3 regions of the Stenotrophomonas sp. YJH_SMC_69 genome follow, and region 3 is predicted to be linked to each of the others. Evidence: predicted binding sites of a transcription regulator. Region 3 holds the regulator's gene; each other region holds the start of a gene.
The links. The regulator FliA, encoded in region 3, starts transcription of late flagellar genes. The targets are predictions, from matches to a motif close to TAAAGTTTNNCNNNCNNNGGCCGATAA.

Region 1 (7,905 bases), on a different contig from region 3:
CACTGCGCCACCGGCGGCGGCGGCCTGCTGCTGCAGGCCGTACAGCAGCCAGAACGCCTCGGTCACCTGCGGGCCGCGGTCGAATACATCGCCAGCGATGACCAGCGTGTCCTTGCCCAGGGCCCAGCGATCCTGCGCGTCGATGACCTGGTGGGCACGCAGCAGGCGCACCAGCAGCCCGTACTGGCCATGGATGTCCGACAGCGCGACGATGCGCGGCGCGGCCGGCAGCACGGAGACCGAGGCCGCATTCGGCGCGGCCACGTGCACGGTGTGTTCGTAGCCACAGCGCGGCGCGATATCGGTGCCCGTCGTGTTGATGGCCAGCGAGCGCGACTCGACCTTGTCGTCGCAGATCCACTTGGCCTGCAGCTGGTCGCCCTGGCGGAATACATAGGGGCCATCGGCCTGCACGTGGTCGGCGGGCGCGGCAACCTCGCGGGCCTGCGTGGTTGCTGTGGCGCAGGCCAGCAGCGGCAACAGCAGGGCGGTCAGCAGGAAAGGGCGATAGCGCGGCATCGGCGGCGTCCGGCGGCGGAAACCTCCGATGCTAACCGGCGCGGCCGGATCGTGGTGTGCGCGAATGGGCGGACCAGGCGCCGCGCCGGTCGTCCTTGAGCTTGCGCACGCGGGTGGCGGCGGCCTGCAGCGGCTGACCGTCGCGCCCGTGTGGCCGCATGTAGGGCAGTGGTCGCCGCGTGCTGGATTCGATCAACTGCGAATGGGCTTCACCGGCGCTGAAGCGATGGCGTTCTCCCCACTGGCGTAGCGCGACCAGCAGCGGGAACAGTTCCTGGCCGGCGTGGGTGAGCACGTATTCCTGGTAGGCCGAGCCATCGGAGGCCGGTTGCAGTTGCAGGATGCCGGCCTCGACCAGCCTGCGCAGGCGATCGCTGAGGATGTTGCGCGCCGCGCCGAGGCTGCGCTGGAAGTCGCCAAAGCGCGTGACGCCGTCGAAGGCATCGCGGATCACCAGCAGTGCCCAGCGATCACCGAGCAGGTCGGCGCTGCGGGCAACGGGGCAGGGACTGTTGGCGTGCATGCTGTGGCCTCCGTATGTGGTTGCAGTTTAAAACCAATGACGATAGCCTGCATCAAGTTTCAAATTGCAACTACATCATGAGCGCATCGATGTCCCGCCCATTGCTGACCCTGCTCGCGGTCGCGGCCGGCGCCAGCGTTGCCAACGTCTATTACGCGCAACCGCTGCTGGATCGGCTGGCACAGGCCTTCGCACTGGACCGTGCCGTGGCGGGCGCAGTGTTGGCGGCAACCCAGGCCGGCAGTGTGCTGGCATTGCTGGGCCTGCTGCCGCTCGCCGATCGCGGTGACCGGCGACGCCTGCTGCGGATGCAGTTGATCGCGCTGGTGCTGGCCCTGCTGTGGCTGGCAGCGGCACGCACGGCCGGTTGGCTGTTGTCGGGCATGCTGCTGGCCGGGCTGTTGGGCACCGCGCTGACCCAGGGCTTGATCGCCTATACCGCCACGCTTGCGCCGCCCGAGCAGCGCGGGCGCCTGGTGGGCGTGGTGCAGGGCGGCGTGTTCATCGGCCTGTTGCTGGCGCGCGTTGTATCGGGCGCGGTCGCGGCCACCGTCGGCTGGCGGGCGGTCTATCTGCTGTCGGCAGCGCTGATGGCGGCCCTGGCCGTGCTGCTGTGGCGGCGTCTGCCGGCGGTGCCGGTGCCGGCGGTACCACCGCGCTGGCGCGAACTGCTGGGTTCGATGCTGGGCATGCTGCGCCGGGGCCGCGCGCTGCGCGAGCGTGGGCCGCTGGCATTGCTGCTGTTTGCTGGCCTCAACGTGTTCTGGGCGGCGGTGCCGCTGCCGCTGTCGGCGCCGCCGTTGCAGTGGTCCACCGCGGCCATCGGCGCACTGGGCCTGGCCGGCGTAGTGGGCGCCTTGATGGCGGCGCGGGTCGGGCACTGGATGGACCGCGGTTTCGCCGGTCGGGTCAGTCTTGGCGCGTTGCTGCTGATGCTGGCCGCGTGGTGGCCGCTGCTGGGCCTGCCGCAGTCGCTGTCGTTGCTGCTGCTGGGCGTGATCGTGCTCGACCTCGGTGGGCAGGCACTGCACGTATCGAACCAGGCGCTGCTGCTGCGTGCACCGGCAGAACAGCATGGACGCCTGGTGGCGTTGTACATGCTGTTCTATGCAGTGGGCAGTGGTGCCGGTGCGGCTGCCGGGCCCTGGATGCAGGCCCGGCATGGCTGGCCTGCGGTGTGCCTGCTGGGTGCAGGCATCGCGGCACTGGCGCTGCTGTGGTGGGCAGCATGGCGGGTGGTGGCGTCCAATGCATCGGCTGGGGGGCGAACCGGTAGAGTCGACTGTCGGTAGAGTCGACTGTCAGTCGACTGCTCTTCGCCCCGCGTGCGAAAAATCCCGCGCTGCGTGCGATAGTCGACCAGCGGTCGACTCTACCTGTCCTGTCGTCATCGCTGCAGTGCACGCCGTCCCGGTGCTTCCTCAAGGTCCGCGCTGGCCACTACCACGCGGTTGCGGCCGCTGCGCTTGGCCTCGTACATCGCCGCATCGGCCCGTGCCATCAGCCGCTCGTAGTCCGGGTGGCCGTCATGGCCGGCTACGCCGATGCTGGCGGTCAGTGCCAGTACCTGGCCGTTGGCCAATGCCACCGGTGACTGCGCGATCTGCCGCCGCAGGCTTTCGGCGATCACCGCGGCCTGTGATTCGCTGGCCGCGACCAGCACCACCACGAACTCCTCGCCGCCATAGCGGAACAGGTAGTCACTGCCGCGGGTCAGCTGGCCGAGCAGGCCGGCGACGTGCTGCAGCGCGCGGTCCCCGGCGTCGTGGCCGTGGCCGTCGTTGATCGCCTTGAAGTGATCCAGGTCGAGCAGCAGCAGCGAGAACGGCGTGCGGTTGCGCGTGGCCAGCTCGATCTCCCGGCGCAGCACGGTAGGCAGGAAGCGGCGGTTGAGCAGGTTGGTCAGCGCATCGCTGCCGGCATCCAGCTCGCCGATGCGCTCGAACAGCAGCGTCATCAGGGTGCGGATGGCGGCCAGGTCCTCGCGGATGGCCGGCAGCACCGCCAGTCGTTGTGCCGGGGCATCGTTGCTCGCCCGCTGCAGGTTGCTGTCGATGCGGGCCATCAGCTGGCCGACCTGCCGGGTCTCGCTGCTCTCGCCGAAGCTGGGGATGCCCTTGTGGGTGAACCACAGGCCGAACTCGGAAGTGGCCAGGCTGGCGCTGTCGCTGGCCTGTACGTGGCCAGCGAGCGCGTAGAGCAGGGCGTTCTCCCAGTCCAGCAGCAGTGCGCGCTGGCGTTCGCGTTCGGTGCCGACGTTCTGCACCAGCGAGAACAGCCGGTACGCAGCATCGGCGCGGGTCGAGCGCTCGCGTGCATTGGTATAGGCCAGGGTCATGCCTTCCATGGCGATGTCCATGATCGCGCTGAGGCAGTCGATGGCGGCGAACGCAGTGGCACTGTCGGGCGCGTCGTCGTGCAGGCGCACGAACAGTTCGTGCTTGAGCACGCGCGCGCCGCGGGTGACCAGGTCGACCGGAATACCGACCCGGGCATGCACATCGCCGATCACCCGCTGCGAGGCAACGGCGCCGGCAATACCGTCGGCATTGGTGGTCAGCAACTGCACCAGCCAGCGCTGCATGGCCGGCTGCAGGCGCTGCTTGACCTGATCGTGGGACAGGAAGCGGCGTGCACGCCCGTCCTGCAGCAGTACCTCGTAGAAGCGTTGGGCCAGCGCCGGCGGGGCATCGGCGGCGGCGGCGTGCAGCAGCGCGGTGGCGGCAGGGCCGGCCTGTTGCAGGCAGTGCTGCCAGGCCTCGGCCAGCGGTTGGCTGGCATCGTCCAGTTGGGGTGGTTCCACGTCGATCTCTGACTGCGTACGGCAAACCACGGGTATCGGCCGCGGTGGCGCACGGTTGATGGCGGGTTGGCCGGTCAGTTTATGCGCGATGCAGGGTTGCACGGCGCGCAAAGCACGTCGGCGCCGCGGCGGCAATGAGTGAACGCATTTGAGAATCACTCGCATTGATGGGAGAATGCGCGCACGGATCGGCCCGCAGGCGACTGCAGCGACGCTCCGCCTCCCCCTCGTCGTTGCCTCAAGCCCTTTGCCAGAGGCCCCGTTGCCCTGCCAGAAGGTCCAGATCATGTCTCCTGCCGTTGTCCTTTCGCCGCGCCCGCTGGCGCTCGCCGTTGCCGCCCTGCTGGCGGGAAGCGCCCTGACCGCCCAGGCCGAAACCGATGCCACCGATATCGACACGGTGCATGTCACCGCCTCGCAGATTGCCCGCCAGGCACTGGGTACCTCGACCATCACCGCCGAGGACATCGCCAAGCGCCCGCCGGCCAACGACATCGCCGAGCTGTTGCGCACCATGCCGGGCGTCAACCTCACCGGCAACAGCGCCTCGGGCCAGTACGGCAACAACCGCCAGATCGACCTGCGTGGCATGGGGCCGGAAAACACCCTGATCCTGGTCGACGGCAAGCGCATCGGTGCGCGTGACGCCGTGCGCATGGGCCGTAGCGGTGAGCGCAATACCCGCGGTGATACCAACTGGGTGCCGGCGGAAATGATCGAGCGCATCGAAGTGCTGCGCGGCCCTGCGGCGGCACGCTATGGCTCCGGTGCGTCCGGCGGCGTGGTCAACATCATCACCAAGCGCCCGACCGGCGACCTGACCGGAGCGGTCGACCTGTATGGCCTGGTGCCCGAGCACAGCGCCGAAGGCGGCAGCGAGCGCGTCGGCCTGCAGCTGAGCGGGCCGATGACCGACACCCTGTCGTTCCGCCTGTACGGCAACCTCAACAAGACCGACGCCGACTCACTGGACCTCAACCGCCAGTACGCCACCAACCCGAACGCGGTGCCACCGGCTGGCCGCGAGGGTGTCAAGAACCGCGACGTCAACGCGTTGCTGCGCTGGGACATCACCACCGACCAGGTGGTGGAGTTCGAAGCCGGCACCAGCCGCCAGGGCAACATCTACGCCGGTGACCGCGCGGTCAGCACTACCGGTACCTCGACCGGCGTTGACCTGGCGGCGCTGGCCGAAGGCGAAGCGGAAACCAACCGCATGTACCGCAACACCGGCGCGATCACCCATCGCGGCCGCTGGGGCGACGTGACCTCGCGGGTGACCGCCGCGGTGGAAGCGGTCAACAACTCGCGCATCAATGAAGGCCTGGCCGGTGGCCCGGAAGGCAGCTTCAACGGCACCGACTGGTCGACCTCGCGCCTGCGCAACTACCAGCTGGATGGCGAAGTGAGCTTCCCGACCTCGCTGGGCAGCGCCGAGAACATCTGGACGCTGGGCTTTGAATACCTGGACAGCCGCCTGACCGACCCGTACTCGATGAGCCAGTCCAGCAGCAGCGGCGGCGGTATCCCGGGGCTGTCGGCCGATCGCGCGCGGGGCAAGGCCGACGCGCAGACCACCGCAGTGTTCGTCGAAGACAACATCTACCTGGGTGAGCGCTGGATCGTCACCCCGGGCCTGCGCTTCGACCACCACAGCCAGTTCGGCAACAACACCAGCCCCAGCCTCAATGCGCAGTTCCGCATCAACAGCGACTGGGTGGTGAAGGGCGGCATCGCCCGCGCGTTCAAGGCGCCGAACCTGTACCAGTCCAATCCGGACTATCTGTACTACACCCGTGGCAACGGCTGCCCGAATGCACTGCCGAGCCTGGGTGCCGGTTGCTACATGCGCGGCAACGCGGACCTGAAGGCGGAAACCAGCCTGAACAAGGAACTGGGCATCGAGTGGGCACCGCAGAGCGGCTGGCAGGCCTCGTTGACCTACTTCCACAACGACTACAAGGACAAGATCCAGGCCGGCTACACCCAGGTTGGCCTGACCGCCGACTCCAAGGGCCGCATCTTCCGCTGGGAGAACGCGCCCAAGGCGATCGTGCAGGGGCTTGAAGGCAACCTGGTGATCCCGCTGCTGGGCGAGCAGGGCAACCGCCTGAAATGGAGCAACAACTTCACCTACATGGTGGAAAACGAGAACAAGAGCACCGGCCAGCCGCTGTCGGTGATCCCGAAGTACACCGTCAACACGATGCTGGACTGGCAGGCCACCGACAAGCTGTCGGTGCTGCTGACCGGCACGTTCTACGGCAAGCAGGAACCGGCCACCGCCAACATCAACAATGATCCGCGCTGCACCGGCAGCTGCGATCCCTCGATCGCGCTGCAGGACCGCGGTGCCTACAACATCTGGGGCGTGAGCGCGCGCTACAGGGTGACCGGGACCGTCAGCTTCGGCTTCGGCGTGAACAACCTGGCCGACAAGCGCCTGTTCCGCGAGGCCAACAGCAGCGATGCCGGTGCGGCGACCTACAACGAACCGGGCCGCGCCTACTGGGCCAGCCTGCGCTTCGGGTTCTGACCGCACGCGGACGCCGGTCCGCTGCGGTCGCCAGGCCAGGCCTGGCGCTGCCGGCCACGCTCCGGTAGCGCCGGGCCTTGCCCGGTGAGGGATCGCCTGGGCTGCAATGTTATAAACACCGTAATAGTCTCCCCCGCCAGCACGGCGTAGCCTGCACCGCATCGCAAAGGAGCTGTTGCCATGGGCCACGACCACGATCACCTGCCATCCCAGATCCGCCACGAGAAACCCTTGTGGTGGGCGCTCGGCCTGACCTCCACCTTCCTCGTCATCGAGGTGGTGGGCGCGTTCTGGACCAACAGCCTGGCGCTGCTGTCCGACGCGGCACACATGGCCACCGATGCACTGGCACTGATGATTGCGCTGGTCGCGGTGCGGTTGAGCCGGCGCCCGCCGGACGCGCGCCGCACCTACGGCTATGCACGCCTGGAAGCGCTGGGCGCGATGATCAACGGCGCCATGCTGTTCGTGGTCGCCGCCTACATCCTGTGGGAGGCGATCGGTCGTTTCCGCGAACCGCAGGAGATCGCATCTTCGGGCATGCTGGTGATCGCCGCCGCAGGCCTGGTCATCAACCTGATCTCGATGCGCCTGCTGCAGGCCGGCAGCGGCGAGAGCCTGAACGTGAAGGGCGCCTACCTGGAAGTGTGGGCGGACATGCTTGGCTCGGTGGCGGTGATCGCCGGTGCGTTGTTGATCAAGTGGACCGGCTGGAAGCCGATCGACCCGATCCTGGCGGTGCTGATCGGCCTGTGGGTACTGCCGCGCACCTACGTGCTGATGCGCGAGGCGATCAACGTGCTGCTGGAAGGCGTGCCCAAGGGCATGAACGTGGCCAAGGTGCGCGACAGCCTGTCCGGTCATGCTGCGGTGCTGGACGTGCATGACCTGCATGTGTGGGCGCTGGCCTCCAGCACGCCGGCGCTGACCGCGCACATCGTGATGCGCGACGGCACCGACGCCGATGCGCTGCGCCGTGAGCTGGGCGGGCGCCTGCACGATGACTTCGGCATCGAACACGTGACGCTGCAGATCGAAGCGGACCACTGTGGTGAAGCCTGCGCTGGACCGGCGTCGGCAAAGGGCGGCGCGCAGCAGGGCCATGAAGGCCACGACCACGGTGAGGACGCGCAGGGCCATCGCGGCCACGTGCATCATTGAATGAAAATGAAAGCCGCACCGGGGAATGCCCGGTGCGGTCATTCGTCGCGTCGCGAGGCCAGCCGATCCGCCAGCCGGGTCGGTTCCGGCAGCCGGTAACCGCGCAGCGTGCGCTGCACCCAGTCCAGCGCGGTATCGGCACTGACCCGATGGCCGCCGGCCACGAACAGCGGCTTGCAGCGCACCTTGCTGCGCAGCACCCAGCCCAGTTGTTCGTCGCCATCCTGCAGCGGCGCATGTGCACCGGCCTCGGCGCCCGGTTCGACGAACCGGCCCACCAGCTTTGACTTGGCCACGCCGATGCTGGGCAGGTCGGTGACCACGCCCAGATGCGCGGCCACGCCCAGCCGGCGCGGATGGCTG
Region 2 (7,905 bases), on a different contig from region 3:
CCCGGCGCCGGTCACGGCTCAGCGCCTGCGCCATCCGCGGGTCGGGAACTGGGGCGTTGCCGGTCGGTTCTGCGGGCATGGACGGGGCGGGTGACAGGGGCGCCGGTCATCTTACCCCGCAGCGTGCCGTGACCACTCAATTATCCGCCGCAGGCGCCGTTAACCACTGCGTGCCCCGCTGACGGGCGTGTCATCCGGAGCAAGATCGCGTGGACCAAGGGATCATCGCCAGCCTGCTGCAGCACCCGCTTGCGTCGGCGCTGGTCATCGTCGACCGTGCCGGGCGCCCGCTGGCGGCCAATCCGGCCGCGCGCGAGCATGGCCTGCCGGCCACCGTGGCGGCCTATGCGCCGATGCTGGAAGATCTGCGCCTGATGGCCGCCGATGGTGGCATCGTCGCCTGCACGCTGCCGGGCGGCCCGCGGGGGCACTACGACGGGCACCTGCGTGCGGTGCACGACGGTGCCGGCAACCTGCTGGCGTTCACCCTGAGCATTCCCGAGCCGGTGCCGGTCGATGCGGGCGGGCGCTGGGAGCTGGCACTGGACAGCGCCGGCCACAGCCTGTGGGACTGGGATATCCCCAGTGACCGGGTGGCGCGCACGCCGGCGCTGGGCGACGAGACCGCCACTGAATTGCTGTCTCGCGTGCACGGCGAGGACATCGCCCAGGTGCGCGCCGCGCTCGACGAGCACCTGCGCGGGCACAGCGAGCAGTACAGCGCACAGTTCCGTTTCCGCCAGGCCGATGGCCAGTGGCGTTGGGTGCTCGATCGCGGCCGCGTGGTCGCTCGCACCGCCGATGGCCAGCCCCTGCGCATGGTCGGCACGCATACCGATATCGAGCAGCAGAAGCAGCTCGAATCGCTGCTGCAGGAACAGCAGCTGCACCTGAGCGAGGCCCAGCGCATCGCCAGCATGGGCAGCTGGTCGTTTGATCCCAACAGCGGGCATTTCTGGTGGTCGCCGGAACTGCGTTCGCTTCTGGCACTGGAGCAGGGCGCCGTTCCGGGCCAGCGGCGCTGGCTGAAGCAGCTGCATCCACGCTCCCGCGGCGCGCTGCGCGCGGCATGGCGGCGGTTGTGGCGCGATGGCCGCGCTGCCAACCTCGAGCTGGAGCTGACCCGCGGCCATGAGCCTTCGCAGCACCTGCGGCTATGGATGCAGCCGCTGCTGGACATGGACGGGCAACCCAAGCGCCTGCTCGGCCAGGTACAGAACATCACCGAACAGCACCAGACCGATGCGTTGATCCGCTGGCGCACCGAACTGCTGAACCGGGTCTCCGCGCTGGGCCGCATCGGCGGCTGCGAGATCGAAGTGCAGACCCGCAGCATGCAATGGACCGAGGAGTGCTACCGCATCCATGGCCTGCGCAAGGAACCGATCACCCTCGACCAGGCGCTGGCGCTGTACACGGAGGACTCGCGCAACGCGTTCGAGGCGGCGCTCGCCCGTATCGCCAACGGCGGCCTGCCCGAGCAGCTGGACCTGTGCTTCTACCGCCAGTCCGGCCTGCGCGTCTGGGTGCAGGTGCTGATCGAACTGGACCGCCGTGACGGCCTGCCGCCGCGGTTCGTTGTCCTGTTCCGTGACATCACCCGCGAGCGCGAAGCCAACGAACGCATCGAACTGCTGGCCCACTACGACCTGCTGACCGGCCTGCCCAATCGCGTACTGCTCGGCGAACAGACCGCCGAAGCCATCGAGGAAGCACGCGACCGCGGAACCTCGCTGGCCATGCTGTTCATCGACCTGGACGGCTTCAAGACCATCAACGACAGCTTCGGCCACGCCACCGGCGATGCGCTGCTGAAGGCCGCAGCCACCCGCCTGCACCAGAACCTGCGCAACAACGACCTGTTCGGCCGCTTCAGTGGCGATGAGTTCATCGTGGTGCTGCGCGACCTGGCCGAGCCGGAAGATGCCGGTCATGTCGCCCGCAAGCTGATTGCCTCGCTGGCTGAGCCGCTGCGCCGTGGCGAGACCACGTTGAAAGTCGGCGCCAGCGTCGGCATCGCGATGCTGGGCGATGCGCAGACCGATTTCGACTCACTGCTGCGCGCGGCCGACGCCGCGATGTATGCGGCCAAGGAAGCCGGGCGCAACACCTACCAGTACTACAGCCAGGACGCCCTGGCCCGCATCCAGCGCCGGCTGGACGTCGAGCATGCCCTGCATGGGGCGATCGAGCGCGACGAGTTCAGCCTGGCCTACCAGCCGCTGCTGCACGCCCACCACGGCGAGCCACCGGCGATCGAGGCACTGTTGCGCTGGCACCGCCCCGGCATCGGCTACTGCAGCCCGGCCGAGTTCATTCCCATTGCCGAAAAGTGCGGCGAGATCGTGCGCATCGGCGACTGGGTGCTGAACGAGGCCTGCCGCCAGGCGACCGCCTGGGACCGTGCCGGACTGCACTTTGATCGCATCGCGGTCAACGTGTCGGCGGTGCAGCTGCGTGATCGCGGCTTCGCCGAGCGCGTGATCGAGATCTGCCATGCCCATGGCTGGCCGCCGCAACGGCTGGAACTGGAGCTGACCGAGTCGGCGCTGATCCGTGATACCGACATCCTGCGCCATTGCTTCGACGTGCTGGAACGGCACGGCGTGCCGCTGGCGGTGGATGACTTCGGCACCGGCTTCTCCAACCTCAATTACCTCAATCGCTTCCCGGTGGGGCGCCTGAAGATCGACCGCAGTTTCGTGCAGGGCATGCTGCATGATTCGGGCACGGCCGAAGTCACCCAGGCCATCGTCCACCTGGGCCACGCGCTGGGCATGAAGGTGGTGGCCGAAGGCGTGGAAACCCACCAGGAAGAAGACATGCTGCGCCGCCAGGGCTGCGACGAGATCCAGGGCTACCTGTACTCGCGCCCGCTCAGCCCGCGTGATCTGGCGCAGTGGCTGCGCCAGCAGCGCCCGGCGCCAATGCGCACCGACGCCAGCGGCGAAGCGGTGCTGGTGCGCTGAGGGTCTGCGCTGGCGGATGCCGGCGCGGTGTGGCCTGACTCTGGTGCGCCCAGCTCTGGTGGGTGCCGACCGTTGGTCGGCACGGATGCCCTGGCGCTCGCGATCATCCACGCATGGCGTGGAACTACCTGGGAAACTCCGCCTTCAGCTGCATGCGCAGGGCCTCGACGATGGCCGCATAGCGCCGCTTCTGGACCAGATAGCTGGCCAGGAACAGCGGCAGCACCAGCAGCATCGGTGCCACCATCGGGCGCATCGCCACCAGTGGCAACAGCAGCAGCGACAGGATTGCCACGAACCAGCTGCACAGGCCGATCACCCGCACCTCGTGCCGTCGCGCGTTGAGAACGATGCGTCCACGCATCACCGGGAAGTAGCGCAGGCCGAAGCTCGGTGCGAAGCTCTCGCGGAACGCCATGCTGCCATCGGGCAGCGCATGGAAGGCCAGTTGCAGCCATCTGTCCTGCAGCAGGTCACGTTCCAGGCTGCCCAGCGAGAGCCGGGCCTGCATGGCCGGTGACGCCGCGATGCGTTCGTTGAACAGGGTGATGCCCCAGCTGAAATAGCCGGCCACCCAGGCCATCAGAAGGACGGCTTCGATGAGGAGCACTGCGATCAGGGCGATGGCCATCGGTCTTCCATGAACGGGACCGGTGGATCATGCCATGCGGGACGGCCCATCCACGCAGGACGTGGATCTACTTCAGGGCTTCGCCATCCAGGCCCAGGTTCCATGCCATGCCCAGCAGTTCATCGTCGGCTCGGGAGGGGGCGGGGCGCGCATCGGCCAGCTGCTGCAGTTCGAGCAGTTCCTCGCGGGCCACGTCTTCCAGCCGCTGCAGCTGCTCACGCACGCTCGCGTTGCGCGGGCGCTCGGTGTCGGTGAGGGCGGGCAGGGCGCGGATCAGGGTCATGGTGCGCGTACAGGATGCATCCAATGGCAGGTTACAGGCAAAGGCCCCGGACGAACCGGGGCCTTGCGGGCTGCCGGCGAGGGCAGCGGACATCAGGATCAGAACAGCTCGACGGTGCCGGCGCCCATGCTCTGCTGGGCGACGGGCTTGTGCGGCGGGCGTTCCCATTCGCTGCGCAGCTCGCGCAGGCGATTGCCGGTGCGCTGCAGGGCGCTGGCGATCTCTTCGTCGAACACGCCGCCATTGCGGTGCAGCAGTTCCTGCAGGGCCACCGCTTCGCGGTTGATCGCGGTCAGGCGGTCCAGGTGGGTGTGCACACCGCCCAGCGCCTGGGTGGCGATGTCTTCGAACTGCAGGGCACGCACGGCTTCGGCCACGCTGCCATCGATCGCACGGGCGCACTCGGACACTTCGCGCATGCCGTCGCCCAGCGAGGCGTTGATCTGCGCGACGTTGTCGAGCATCGCTGCTGCTTCCTGGCGGGCTTCGCGGGAGCGGTCCATATCGCGCGAGGCCATGTGCGAAACCGTCTCGCGCACCTTGGCGATGGCGTCCTTGGAGCTGTGCGCCAGCTTGCGGATCTGCTCGTTGAAGGTGGTCGAGCGCTCGGACAGGTTGCGCACTTCGTCGGCGACCACGGCGAAGCCACGACCGGCTTCACCGGCGCGCGCCGCTTCGATGGCCGCGTTCAGCGCCAGAAGGTTGGTCTGGTCGGCGATCGACTTGACGTCTTCCAGCAGCGCGAAGATGCCATCCAGGTGCTGCGCCATCTGGTCGATGTGCTGCACGGTGGTGCTGCTCTGGCCGCTCACCTGTTCCAGCGCTTCCACCAGCTGTTCCATGCGATGGCTGGCGTGCTGGGCGAAACGGGCGACGTCGAGGCCGGCATTGCCTTCATCACCGGCGCGGTCGACGATGCGCGACAGGGCCTGGCTCTGCTGGCGCGACTTGCGGTTCATGGCATCGAAGCTGCCGCCCAGGCTGGAGACGGCCTGGCGGATCAGGTCACGGGCGCGTTCCACTTCGCCACGCGAACCGTCGATCTCGTTGCCGACGAAGTTGCGCAGCTCGGTCAGCAGCTGGTCCTGTTCGCGCAGGACACGGGCGTGCTCGGGGGAACGATGTGCCTGTGCGCGGGTGGTCCACCACGCAAAGCCGAGCCAGCTCAGCGTCATCGTGGTCAGGATCGCCCAGCGCAGGGCGGCCGGCCATTCGAAACCGATGGCGAAGGGGAGCAGCAGGGTCAGAGCCAGGGGGGCGGCCAGACGGATGAAAATGCGTGAGTACATGGACGTTCTCGGGAGGTGCACGGAGGATGTATCGGCCGTACCCCCTTTCTCTTTAACGTCGATGTGCCTCGAAGTGCATTCTGAATGCGCCGGTTTTCCGGCACCTTGGCGGCCTCGGGGTCAGAGCCCTTTCCGTGCCGGAAAGGGATCCGACCCCTTGGGCAGGCGCAACGGGGTCGGATCCCTTTTCCATGGAAAAGGGCTCTGACCCCACACCCTCAGGCCAGCAGGCGGTCCACGGCCTCGATCATCGCCTTGCGGCTGAACAGGAAGTCCCAGTAGCTGCCGCCCAGCTGGCGCCACAACACCGCCGAACGCACCGCGGCCAGCAGCAGGGCACGGATCTCCGCCACCACGCCGGCCTGGCCCAGGTAGTGCGGGTTGCCCTGCACCATCACCCGCGGTTTCAGGTGGCTGATGGTGTCGGCATACAGGCCGCCCAGGTTGGCCAGTACGTCCGGGTGGCCACTGTCGCCCAGTTCGGTGGCCTGGCGCTGGGCGCGCTCGATGCCCGAGGCGACCTTGTTCACGGTCGCCCCATCCTGCACGAAGCGGCGCTCCAGCTGCAGCACCGACAGGGCCAGCTTGGGCAGGATCGGGTCCTGGCCCTGGCTGCGGAAGTAGTTGTGCAGCAGGCGCAGGCCGGACTTCAGTGCATGACGGTCACCGAACACCGCCTGCGGCGAGGACGCATCGACGCGGAACACGCTGTCCACGGCGGTGCGCACGGCGGCGGCGTCGGAATGGCCGGTATCGGCGATGCGGCGCACCTGCTGCAGGGCCTGGGCAATGCCGGCCAAGGCCAGGACGCGGTCGTCGACAGTGAAACTCATGCAGCGATTACCTCAAAAGGGGAGGGGGTGGTGCGCAGGCGTTGTTCCAGCGGCGCATCGGTGGCGGCGATCACCGCGCCGCCCAGGCACACATCACCGTCATACAGCACCAGCGATTGACCGGGGGTAACGGCACGCTGCGGGCGCGCAAAGGTGACCAGCACGCTGCCATCGTCCAGCACCTGGACCGTACACGGCTCGTCGGGCTGGCGGTAGCGGGTCTGGGCGGTGCATTCGAAGCGCCGTGCCGGCGGTGAGCCGGCGATCCAGTGCGCGGTTTCCGAACGCAGGCGGTCGGACAGCATCCACTTGCTGTCGCGGTCCTGGTCCACGTACAGCACGTTGCTGGCCACATCCTTGCCAACCACGTACCACGGCGCGGCCGGGCGGCCACGCACGCCGCCGATGTTCAGACCCTCGCGCTGGCCCAGGGTGAAATAGAACACGCCCGGGTGTTCGGCAATCACGCTGCCGTCGGCCGGGTCGAGGATCTGGCCGGGCTTGGCCGGCAGGTAGCGGCCGAGGAATTCGCGGAAGTCGCGCTCGCCGATGAAACAGATGCCGGTGGAGTCCTTCTTGGCGTGGGTCGGCAGGCCGACGTCGCGCGCGATCCGGCGCAGGTCGCTCTTTTCCAGGTCGCCGATCGGGAACAGGGTGGCTGCCAGCTGTTCCTGGCCCAGTTGATGCAGGAAGTAGCTCTGGTCCTTGGATCGATCGGCGCCGCGCAGCAGCAGCCACTGGTGGCCGCGCTGGGCCACCCGTGCGTAATGGCCGGTGGCGATGCGCTCGGCGCCCAGCTCGCGGGCGGCGTCCAGGAAATGCTTGAACTTCACTTCACGGTTGCACAGCACGTCCGGGTTCGGGGTGCGGCCGGCCGCGTACTCGGCCAGGAAGTGCTCGAACACGCCCTGCCAGTACTCGCTGGAGAAGTCCCGGAAGTGGAACGGGATGCCCAGCAGGCCGCACACGGCCACCGCGTCGCGACGGTCATCCTCGGCACGGCAATCACCGCTGCCATCGTCGGCCCAGTTCTGCATGAACAGGCCGGCCACGGCCTCGCCCTGCTGTACCAGGCGCCAGGCGGCGACCGAGGAATCGACGCCGCCGGAGACGCCCACCATCACACGCGGAGTGCTCATGCGACCTCCCGGACCAGCGAAAGCGGGTGGCGCTGGCCACCCAGGTAATCCGCCACCACCTGCCACACCAGCGGGCTGCGCTGGCGCTCGCCGGCGGCCTGCAGCTCGGCCGGGGTCAGCCACAGCGCGCGGTCGACGCCGGTGTCCAGCGGCTGCGCCGGATCGTGCGAAACCGGGCGCGCCGCGTAGCAGAAGCGCAGGAAGGCCGTGCCGTCGCCGGCAGTCCACTGGTAGCAGCCAATGAAGTGGGTCAGCTGCACCGTCCAGCCGGTTTCCTCGCGGGTCTCGCGCAGGGCGGCCTCGGCCAGGCTTTCGCCCGGCTCGAGGTGGCCCGCCGGCTGGTTCAGCACCTGGCGGCCGTCAATGGTCTCCTCGACCAGCAGCACGCGGCCGCCGTCGATCACCACGGTGGCAACGGTGGCGTGCGGTGCCCAGCGCGGGTCCGGCGTGGCGTTCAACTCAGAACTCGTCCTTCTTGGTCAGTTCCAGCTCCATCGCGTCGGCGGTGCGGATGGCCGCATCGATGGCGTCGCTGAGCTGGTCGGCGGTGGCATCGGCGTCGATCTTCACCACGAACATGGCAGTGGTGTCCTGCTTTACCCAGCCGCCCATCTTGGCGTCCTGCGAATCTTCCAGCAGGCGGTTGGCCACGGCCACCGGGAACTGCTTGGTCTTGGCGCTGTAGGCCGGCGACCAGATCTCGCGGATGTTGTGGCTGCCGAAGTCTTCCACCGCCGAGCGCACGTAGACCATCTGGGTGC
Region 3 (7,905 bases):
CGTGTTGAGCTGGCGCTCGGCACGGGCGATCTGCTCCTGGTTGTGCACCGACACCGGCATGCGCATCTGCGAGGCCATCGACGGCAGCAGCGTCGGGTCGTGCGAGGGCGCCGGCGCGGACGGTCCGATCTTGGTGCCGGACTTGATCACCGACGGGCTGTCCCAGCCGCCACCCTGCACCTGCTTGTTGCCCACCTGCACCGGATTGATCGTGCGCGGCGCGCCACCGAAGGCATCGGTGAGCGCGTCGGCCATGATCCGGTACTTGCCCTCGTTCACCGACGAGATCGCGTACATGACCACGAAGAAGGCGAGCAGCAGCGTCATCAGGTCGGCATAGGGGATCGCCCATGCTTCGTGGTTGGCGTGCTCTTCGTGGTGCTTGCGGCGGGCCATGTCAGTGCAGGAAGCCGGAGAGGTTGGTTTCGATGTTGCGCGGGTTCTCGCCCTGGGCGATCGAGATCAGGCCTTCGATGACCATTTCGCGGTCGCGCGTGTTGTGCGAGATCACGCTCTTGAGCTTGGCGGCGATCGGCAGGAACAGCAGGTTGGCCGAGGCGATGCCGTAGATCGTGGCGGTGAACGCCGCAGCGATGCCGTGGCCGAGCTTGCTCGGGTCGGCCAGGTTCTTCATCACCGCGATCAGGCCCAGCACGGCGCCGATGATGCCGAGCGTCGGTGCGTAGATGCCCATCGCTTCGAACACCTTGGCGCCGGCCTGGTCCTGGTGTTCCTGGCTGCCCAGTTCGATTTCCAGCATGTGCCGCATCGATTCGGGCTCGACACCGTCCACCAGCAGCTGCAGGCCCTTGCGCAGGAACGGGTCCTGCTGCGATTCCACCTGCGATTCCAGGCCGAGCAGGCCCTGGCGGCGGGCGATGTTGCTCCACTCGACGATCTGCTGGATCAGTTCGCGGCGATCGCTGTGCGGCGGGCGCACGACCCAGCGCACGATCTTGAACGCATGCTTGAACACCGCCGGCGAGGTGTGCAGCAGGATCGCGGCAACGGTGCCGACGATGACGATCACGAACGCCGCAGGCGACCACAACGACGCCAGGCCGGCGCCCTTGAGGATGCTGCCACCGACCAGCGAGGCCAGGGCGAGAAAGAGTCCAATGAGGCTGAGTCTATCCATGGATCCGGTATCGGCTTGTATGAATGGGACTTGAGACACCGGTACGGGCTACTGGTGCGACTTCACGGTTTTACGGGTTCAGCAAGCGGGTCAGTCGTGCGGGCTGCGCAGGCCATCCACATCCAGGATCAGCGCCATGCGACCATCGCCGATCAAGGTTGCACCGGCGTAACCGCGCAGGCCGCGCAGGGCCTTCGGCAGTGGCTTGATGACCACTTCCTCGCGCCCACGGACCTGGTCCACGACCAGGCCGAAGCGCGCTTCGCCGGCCTGCAGCACCACGATGGTCAGCAGGGTCGATGCGGCCGGCGTCACATCCAGCCACTGCCGCAGATCGACCAGCGGCAGCGTGTGCGAACGGCGGTCGAGCACGGCACGGCCATCGAACCAGCCCAGCGAGGTGCGCGGCGCGTGCAGTACCTCCATCACGCGCGCCAGCGGCAGCGCATAGACGTCCTCGCCGGCCTGCACCAGCAGGGTCGGCAGGATCGCCAGGGTCAGCGGCACGCGGATCAGGAAGCGGCTGCCGCGGCCCAGCTCCGACTGGATCTGGATCTGCCCGCTGAGTTCGCGGATGCGCGACTGCACCACGTCCATGCCGACGCCGCGTCCGGAAATATCCGTGACCTGCTGCTTGGTCGAGAAGCCGGGCAGGAACACCAGGTGCAGGCACTCCTCGCTGCTCAGGCGGGCGGCGGCTTCCGGATCGATCAGGCCCTTCTCGCGTGCCTTCGCGCGCAGCTTTTCCGGATCGATGCCGGCGCCATCGTCCTGCACCTCGATGCTGACGTAGTCACCTTCCTGCTGCGCCGACAACCGCACATGGCCCATCCGCGGCTTGCCCTGCGCTTCGCGCAGGTCGGGCATTTCCACGCCATGGTCGATGGCGTTGCGGACCAGGTGCACCAGAGGGTCGGCCAGCGCTTCGACCAGGTTGCGGTCGAGCTCGGTCTCGGCGCCGATCAGCTCCAGGTCCACTTCCTTCTTCAGCGAGCGGGCGACGTCGCGGGCGACCTTGGGGAAGCGCGAGAATACCTTGCCCACCGGCTGCATGCGGGTGCGCATCACCGCCGACTGCAGGCGCGCGGTGGCGATGTCCAGGGTGGACACGGCGCGGTCCAGCTCCTCGTCGCGCAGGCGCGCACGCAGGGTCTTGAGCCGGTTGCGCGACAGCACCAGTTCGCCGATCAGGTTGACGATCGCATCCAGGCGCTTGGTGTCCACGCGCACGGTGTGTTCGGCTTCGGCCAGCGGCTTGGCGGCCGGCTTGGCCACCGGTGCCGGTGCGGCGGCCGGGCGCGGGGCGGCGATCGGTGCCGGCGCCACCGCAGCCGCGGGCCTGGCGCCGGGTGCGGCGCCACCGTGCAGCTGGTCGAGCAGGGCTTCGAACTCATCTTCGCTGATCAGGCCGTCGTCGGCCTTCTTTGCCGGCGCCACCGCAGTCGGTGCGTTGCCACCGTGCAGCTGGTCGAGCAGCGCCTCGAACTCGTCGTCGGTGATCAGGTCGCCGGCACCGGCCGCCGGTGCGGCGGCAGCGGCGGCAGGCGCTGCTGCACCGCCATGCACGTCGAACTGGGCGATCAGGTCCGGCGGTGCATAGCCCGGCTCGGTGCCGGAAGACACGGCATCGAGCATCGACTGCAGGTAGTCCAGCGATTGCTGGGCGGCGTCGAAGTGATGGGCCTGCAGCACGGCCTGGCCGGCACGTGCAGCGCCCAGCGCCTCTTCAGCGGCGTGGCACAGCTCGACCATGGCGGTGACACCGAGGAAACCCGCGCCGCCCTTGAGCGTGTGGTAGCCCCGGAACACCGCGTTGAGCTGTTCGGTGTCCTGCGGTGCCTGCTCCAGCGACACCAGCTGTTCGCCGAGGCGATCCAGGATTTCCTGTGCCTCGATGATGAAATCGGCAGTGATGTCGTCGGATACCGCGCTCATGCTTACAGCCCCAGATCCGACAACAGGTCGTCGGCGTCGTTCTGCGAGACCGCGTGGCGGTCCAGTCCCTTCAGTGCCGGCCCGGCCAGTTCCGGGTCGGTGCGATGCTGTTCCGGCGGCAGGCCGAGCGCGCCGAAGCCTTCATGCACGCGGCGGACGATGCCGACCACGCGACGGATGATCTGCCCGGTCAGGTCCTGGTAGCTCTGGGTCAGGGCGATCTCGGTCAGGTTGTGGCGGATGCGCTCCAGCTGCGCGTCCTGGCCTGGCTGCAGGCCTTCGGCGCGCAGCTGCTCGGTCAGGCTGCGGCATTCCTCGGCCAGGTCCAGGGTGCGGTGGGTGGCCTGTTCGGTCATCGCCACCACGTGGTCCAGGCGTGCGCACGCATCGTCCAGTTCGCCGGCCTCGCTGGGCACGGTCGGCAGTTCGCCCAGGGCCTGCCCCAGCTCGCGGGCCAGCCGCGAGAGGCCGCTCATCATCGGCTGCGTGCGCAGCGCGACCAGTCCGTCGATGCGTTGCCGCCAGGCGGCTTCGTCACCGGACTCCAGGGCATCCAGGGCTTCCTGCAGGCGCAGGGCGAGGGCGTTCTTGTCGACCGTGGTATCCATCAGGCGCTGGCCGCCAGGCGTTCGAAGATCTTGCCCAGCTTCTCTTCCAGCGTCTGCGCGGTGAACGGCTTGATGATGTAGCCGTTCACGCCGTTCTGGGCCGCTTCGATGATCTGCTCGCGCTTGGCTTCGGCGGTGACCATCAGCACGGGCAGGGTCTTCAGCTTGGCGTCGGCACGGATCGCCTTGAGCAGTTCGATGCCGGTCATCACCGGCATGTTCCAGTCGGTGACGACGAAATCGAAGGGCTGGCTCTGCAGCAGCGACAGCGCGGCATGCCCGTCCTCGGCTTCGGCGGTGTTGGTGAAGCCCAGATCGCCCAGCAGGTTCTTGACGATTCGACGCATGGTCGAGAAGTCGTCGACGATGAGGATGCGCATGTTCTTGTTCAAAGCAGAGTTCCTTTGTTGTTCATTCCGGGCGGCCGGGGGCAGTCGCCTCGGGGATGTTCATTCTTCCAGGCCGGCGTCGACGGCCTCGAAAATCTTCAGGCGGCCGCGCAGGCGCAGCACGGCCTGGCCATGGATCTGGCAGACCCGCGACTCGCTCACGCCGAGCACCGCGCCGATCTCCTTCAGGTTCAGCTCCTGCTCGTAGTACAGCGAGAGCACCAGCTGTTCGCGCTCGGGCAGGTGGCCGATGGCCTTGCCCAGCTCACGGCCGAACTCGCCGCGCTCCAGCACCTGTTGTGGAGTCGGGCCGCCCTGGGCGACGGTATCCAGTTCGCCCTGGTCTTCGATGCGCGACTCCAGGCTCAGCACCTGGCCACGTGCGGCGTCTTCCATCAGGCGCAGGTATTCCGGCAGCGGCATCTCCATCGCGGCGGCCACTTCGGTGGCGCTGGCGGCACGGCCCGTGCTCTGTTCCAGGCGGCGGATGGTGGCGGCGGCGTCGCGTGCACGGCGGTGCACCGAGCGCGGCACCCAGTCGCCACGGCGGATCTCGTCGATCATCGAGCCGCGGATGCGGATCGAGGCATAGGTCTCGAACGAGGCGCCCTGGTCGGCGTCGTAGCTGCGCGAGGCTTCGATCAGGCCCATCATGCCGGCCTGGATCAGATCATCGACTTCGACGCTGGCCGGCAGGCGCGCGGCCAGGTGGTGGGCGATGCGTCGCACCAGGTCCGAATGCTGGGCGATGACCTCGTTGGCCGCCGAGCGCTGGACTTCCCTGTACTGGTGGGCTGCGCCTTTCATGCGGCCACCCCACGCTGCTTGAGGATGCGTTCGAGGAAGAACTCGACGCCACCGCGCGGTTCGGTCGGTGCCTGCCAGCGCGCGGTGCGGCGTGCGATCTCGGTGATCGCCAGCGCCGACGGGCTGGACGGATAGGCCTTCACCACCGGCTGCTGGCGCTGCACCGACAGGCGCAGCCAGTCATCCTGCGGCACGCAGCCCAGGTAGTTCAGCGAGACATCGGCGAGGAACTTCTCGCAGACGCGGGTCAGCTTCTCGTACAGCACGCGGCCCTCGTTCGGGTCGCGCACCATGTTGGCCACCACCTGGACGCGGTCCACGCCGCGCTCGCGCGACAGCACCTTGATCAGTGCGTAGGCGTCGGTGATCGAGGCCGGTTCGTCACAGACCACCACCACGGTGTCCTGCGCGGCCTGGCAGAAGGTCAGCACGCCGTCGGTGATGCCGGCGGCGGTATCGACCACCATGATGTCCAGCTCGCGTTCCAGTTCGGAGAACACGTTGACCAGGCCGACATGCTCGGCCGGGGCCAGCTCGGCCATGTGCCGGCGGCCGGAAGCGGCCGGGACCACCAGCACGCCGTTCGGGCCTTCGACGATGACGTCGTCCAGCGAGCAGCGGCCGGCCACCAGGTCGGCCAGCGTAAAGGTGGGGTTCAAGCCCAGGATCACGTCGATGTTGGCCAGGCCCAGGTCGGCGTCCAGCAGCAGCGTGCGCTTGCCCATGCCGGCCAGCGCCACCGCCAGGTTGGCGGACACATTCGTCTTGCCCACGCCGCCCTTGCCGCCGGTCACCGCGATGGTGCGCACAGGGCCGAGCGGCTCGCTGCGGGTGGCCGACAGCGGGAAGGTCTTGGTCAGCTTGGCGTACTCACGCGACGGCATGGTTCAACTCCGGGTTGCAGGGCATATCGGCCGCTCGGCGCAAATCTTCAAGGCGAAGTACAAGATTGGCTGCACTGGCCCGGTGCAGGTCCTCCGGGACGTCCTGGCCATCGGTCACCCAGGTGATCGGCAGGGCGTGGTCCACGGCCACCGACAGGGCGTTGCCGAAGCGGCCGGTCTCGTCCAGCTTGCTCAGCACCAGGCCCTGCAGGTTGGCCGCACCGAAGCGGCGCACCACCTCGTCCATGTCGCCGAAGCTGGTGTTGGCCGGCAGCACCAGCAGGGTGCGCACCTGGCGCGCGGCGCGCAGCCACTGCAGCTGGGCGGCCAGGGCACGGTCGCGCGGGCCCAGGCCGGCGGTATCGATCAGCACCAGCTTGTAGTCCTTCAGGCGTTCCAGCAGCTGGTCCAGGTCGGTGCCGCTGTTGGCCTCGTGCACGGCGATGCCGAGCTGGCGGCCGTAGCCATACAGCTGTTCACGGGCGCCGATGCGGGTGGTGTCGGTGGTGACCAGGGCGACGTCACGCGGGGCGTGCTTCTCGGCGAAGCGCGAGGCCAGCTTGGCGATGGTGGTGGTCTTGCCGGCGCCGGTCGGGCCGACCAGCGCGATCACGCCGCCTTCTTCCAGCGGGTCGACCGGGGCGATCGGCAGCTTGCGCGAGATCAGCCCCAGCATCAGGCCGCGGCCACGATGGGCTTCGGTTTCCAGCGGGATCTGCATGGCCACGTCGCGGGCCAGCCCGGCGTCGAAACCGTACTCGTCCATCAGGTCCAGCGCGGTGGCGCGCACCGGGCTGCCACGCAGGCGCTCATCGGTGAAGCGGTTCATCTCGCGCTCGATCACCTGGCGCATGCCGGCCACTTCCTGGCGCAGCTGGCGGATCTCGGCGTCGTCCTGGGCAACCACGGTCAGCGTCGGTGCCGGGGCCAGCATGGGGGCCGGGCTGGCCTCGATAGCGGCTTCGACCGCTGCCGGTTCGCTGGCGGCGATCCCGGGCTGCGCGTCGATCACGGCAGCGGTCGGCAGCGGCGGCGGCAGCACGGCCGGGGCCACGCTTTCGTGATGCGCCTCGTGCGGCGGGTCGATCTGGAAGCGCGCGCGGTTGGCCGGCACGGTGGCGGCCGGTGCAACGATGGCCTCGGCGAACGGGGCGAAGATCTGGTCCGGCGGTGCCGGTTCGTTGACGGCGGCGCGGGCCAGGGTGGCGGCGAAGCCGGTGCTGCCCCGGGTCGGCACGATCTCGTCGGCGCTGTCCAGGGTGCGGCCGGTGGCACCGACGGCGGCGCGGGCGAGGGCGGCCACTGCCGAGGTGGTGGCCGCGACCGGTTCCGGCGCCGAGGTGCTGCTGCGGCGGCGGGTGACGGCGGCGATCACCGCGTCGGCGGCGGTGCGCGGCTTGGGTGCCGGCGGCGGTGCGACGTCACGGCGCGAGGCTTCCAGTGCACGCTGCACGGCGCTCTCGTCGTAGTTGGCGGCGGCGACGATCTCGATGCCTTCCTCGATCCGGCGGTTGGACAGGATCACGGCGTCAGGACCATGTTCCTTGCGCACCAGGTTCATGGCCGAGCGCATGTCGGCGGCGACGAATCGTTTGATTTTCATGCTGTGGTCACGGGGCGAAGACGGCGGGGTGGCGGTCGGAGAACTCGGGTGGTCGGTGGTCTGCACGGTGCGGGTTCCCCTTGGTATCTGTCTGTTGCGTTGGTTCGAAAGTGGTGTCTGTTTTCTGGCGCATCGCAGGGCGGCGTCAGCTGATCGTTCCGACCAGCTTCAGGCGCTTGTCCTCCGGCACCTCGCTGTAGGCCAGGACCGACAGCGACGGAACGCTGTGGCGGACCAGGCGGGCCAGCGCGGCGCGCACCGGGCCAGGTACCAGCACGACCGCGGGCTCGTTGCGGGCTTCCTGCTTGCTGACACATTCGGCCAGGCTCTGGTGCAGTCGCTCAGCGAGTCCGGGTTCCAGCGCGGCGCCGTTGCCCTGCGTGGACTCCTGCAAGACACGTTCCAATTGCGGGTTGAGGGTGAATACCGGCAGCTCCGCCGACATTCCGGCGATCTCCTGCACGATGAAGCGGCCCAGTGCGGTGCGAACAGCGGCGGTCAGCACGGCCGGGTCCTGGCTGCTGGGCGCATGTTCGACCAG

Region 1: the regulator FliA is predicted to act here: its motif matches at 3,878-3,904, upstream of AC5P8F_RS01675 (GGDEF domain-containing protein).
Region 2: the regulator FliA is predicted to act here: its motif matches at 5,201-5,227, upstream of AC5P8F_RS14245 (methyl-accepting chemotaxis protein).

The regions. Positions count from the first base shown of each region.
Region 1 is NZ_JCAFTS010000001.1:344,078-351,982, forward strand. It holds gene AC5P8F_RS01660 (metallophosphoesterase) at 1-519, opposite strand, end outside; gene AC5P8F_RS01665 (winged helix-turn-helix transcriptional regulator) at 551-1,042, opposite strand; gene AC5P8F_RS01670 (MFS transporter) at 1,132-2,334, shown strand; gene AC5P8F_RS01675 (GGDEF domain-containing protein) at 2,430-3,845, opposite strand; gene AC5P8F_RS01680 (TonB-dependent siderophore receptor) at 4,132-6,381, shown strand; gene AC5P8F_RS01685 (cation diffusion facilitator family transporter) at 6,562-7,542, shown strand; gene nfi (deoxyribonuclease V) at 7,581-7,905, opposite strand, start outside.
Region 2 is NZ_JCAFTS010000007.1:212,185-220,089, reverse strand. It holds gene AC5P8F_RS14265 (sensor histidine kinase) at 1-79, opposite strand, end outside; gene AC5P8F_RS14260 (bifunctional diguanylate cyclase/phosphodiesterase) at 210-2,969, shown strand; gene AC5P8F_RS14255 (hypothetical protein) at 3,094-3,600, opposite strand; gene AC5P8F_RS14250 (hypothetical protein) at 3,668-3,883, opposite strand; gene AC5P8F_RS14245 (methyl-accepting chemotaxis protein) at 3,982-5,172, opposite strand; gene hflD (high frequency lysogenization protein HflD) at 5,391-6,005, opposite strand; gene mnmA (tRNA 2-thiouridine(34) synthase MnmA) at 6,002-7,144, opposite strand; gene AC5P8F_RS14230 (NUDIX hydrolase) at 7,141-7,602, opposite strand; gene AC5P8F_RS14225 (hypothetical protein) at 7,604-7,905, opposite strand, start outside.
Region 3 is NZ_JCAFTS010000018.1:25,318-33,222, reverse strand. It holds gene motD (flagellar motor protein MotD) at 1-396, opposite strand, end outside; gene AC5P8F_RS20210 (flagellar motor protein) at 398-1,138, opposite strand; gene AC5P8F_RS20205 (chemotaxis protein CheA) at 1,229-3,073, opposite strand; gene AC5P8F_RS20200 (protein phosphatase CheZ) at 3,076-3,681, opposite strand; gene cheY (chemotaxis response regulator CheY) at 3,681-4,073, opposite strand; gene AC5P8F_RS20190 (RNA polymerase sigma factor FliA) at 4,131-4,877, opposite strand; gene AC5P8F_RS20185 (MinD/ParA family ATP-binding protein) at 4,874-5,761, opposite strand; gene flhF (flagellar biosynthesis GTPase FlhF) at 5,748-7,364, opposite strand; gene flhA (flagellar biosynthesis protein FlhA) at 7,510-7,905, opposite strand, start outside.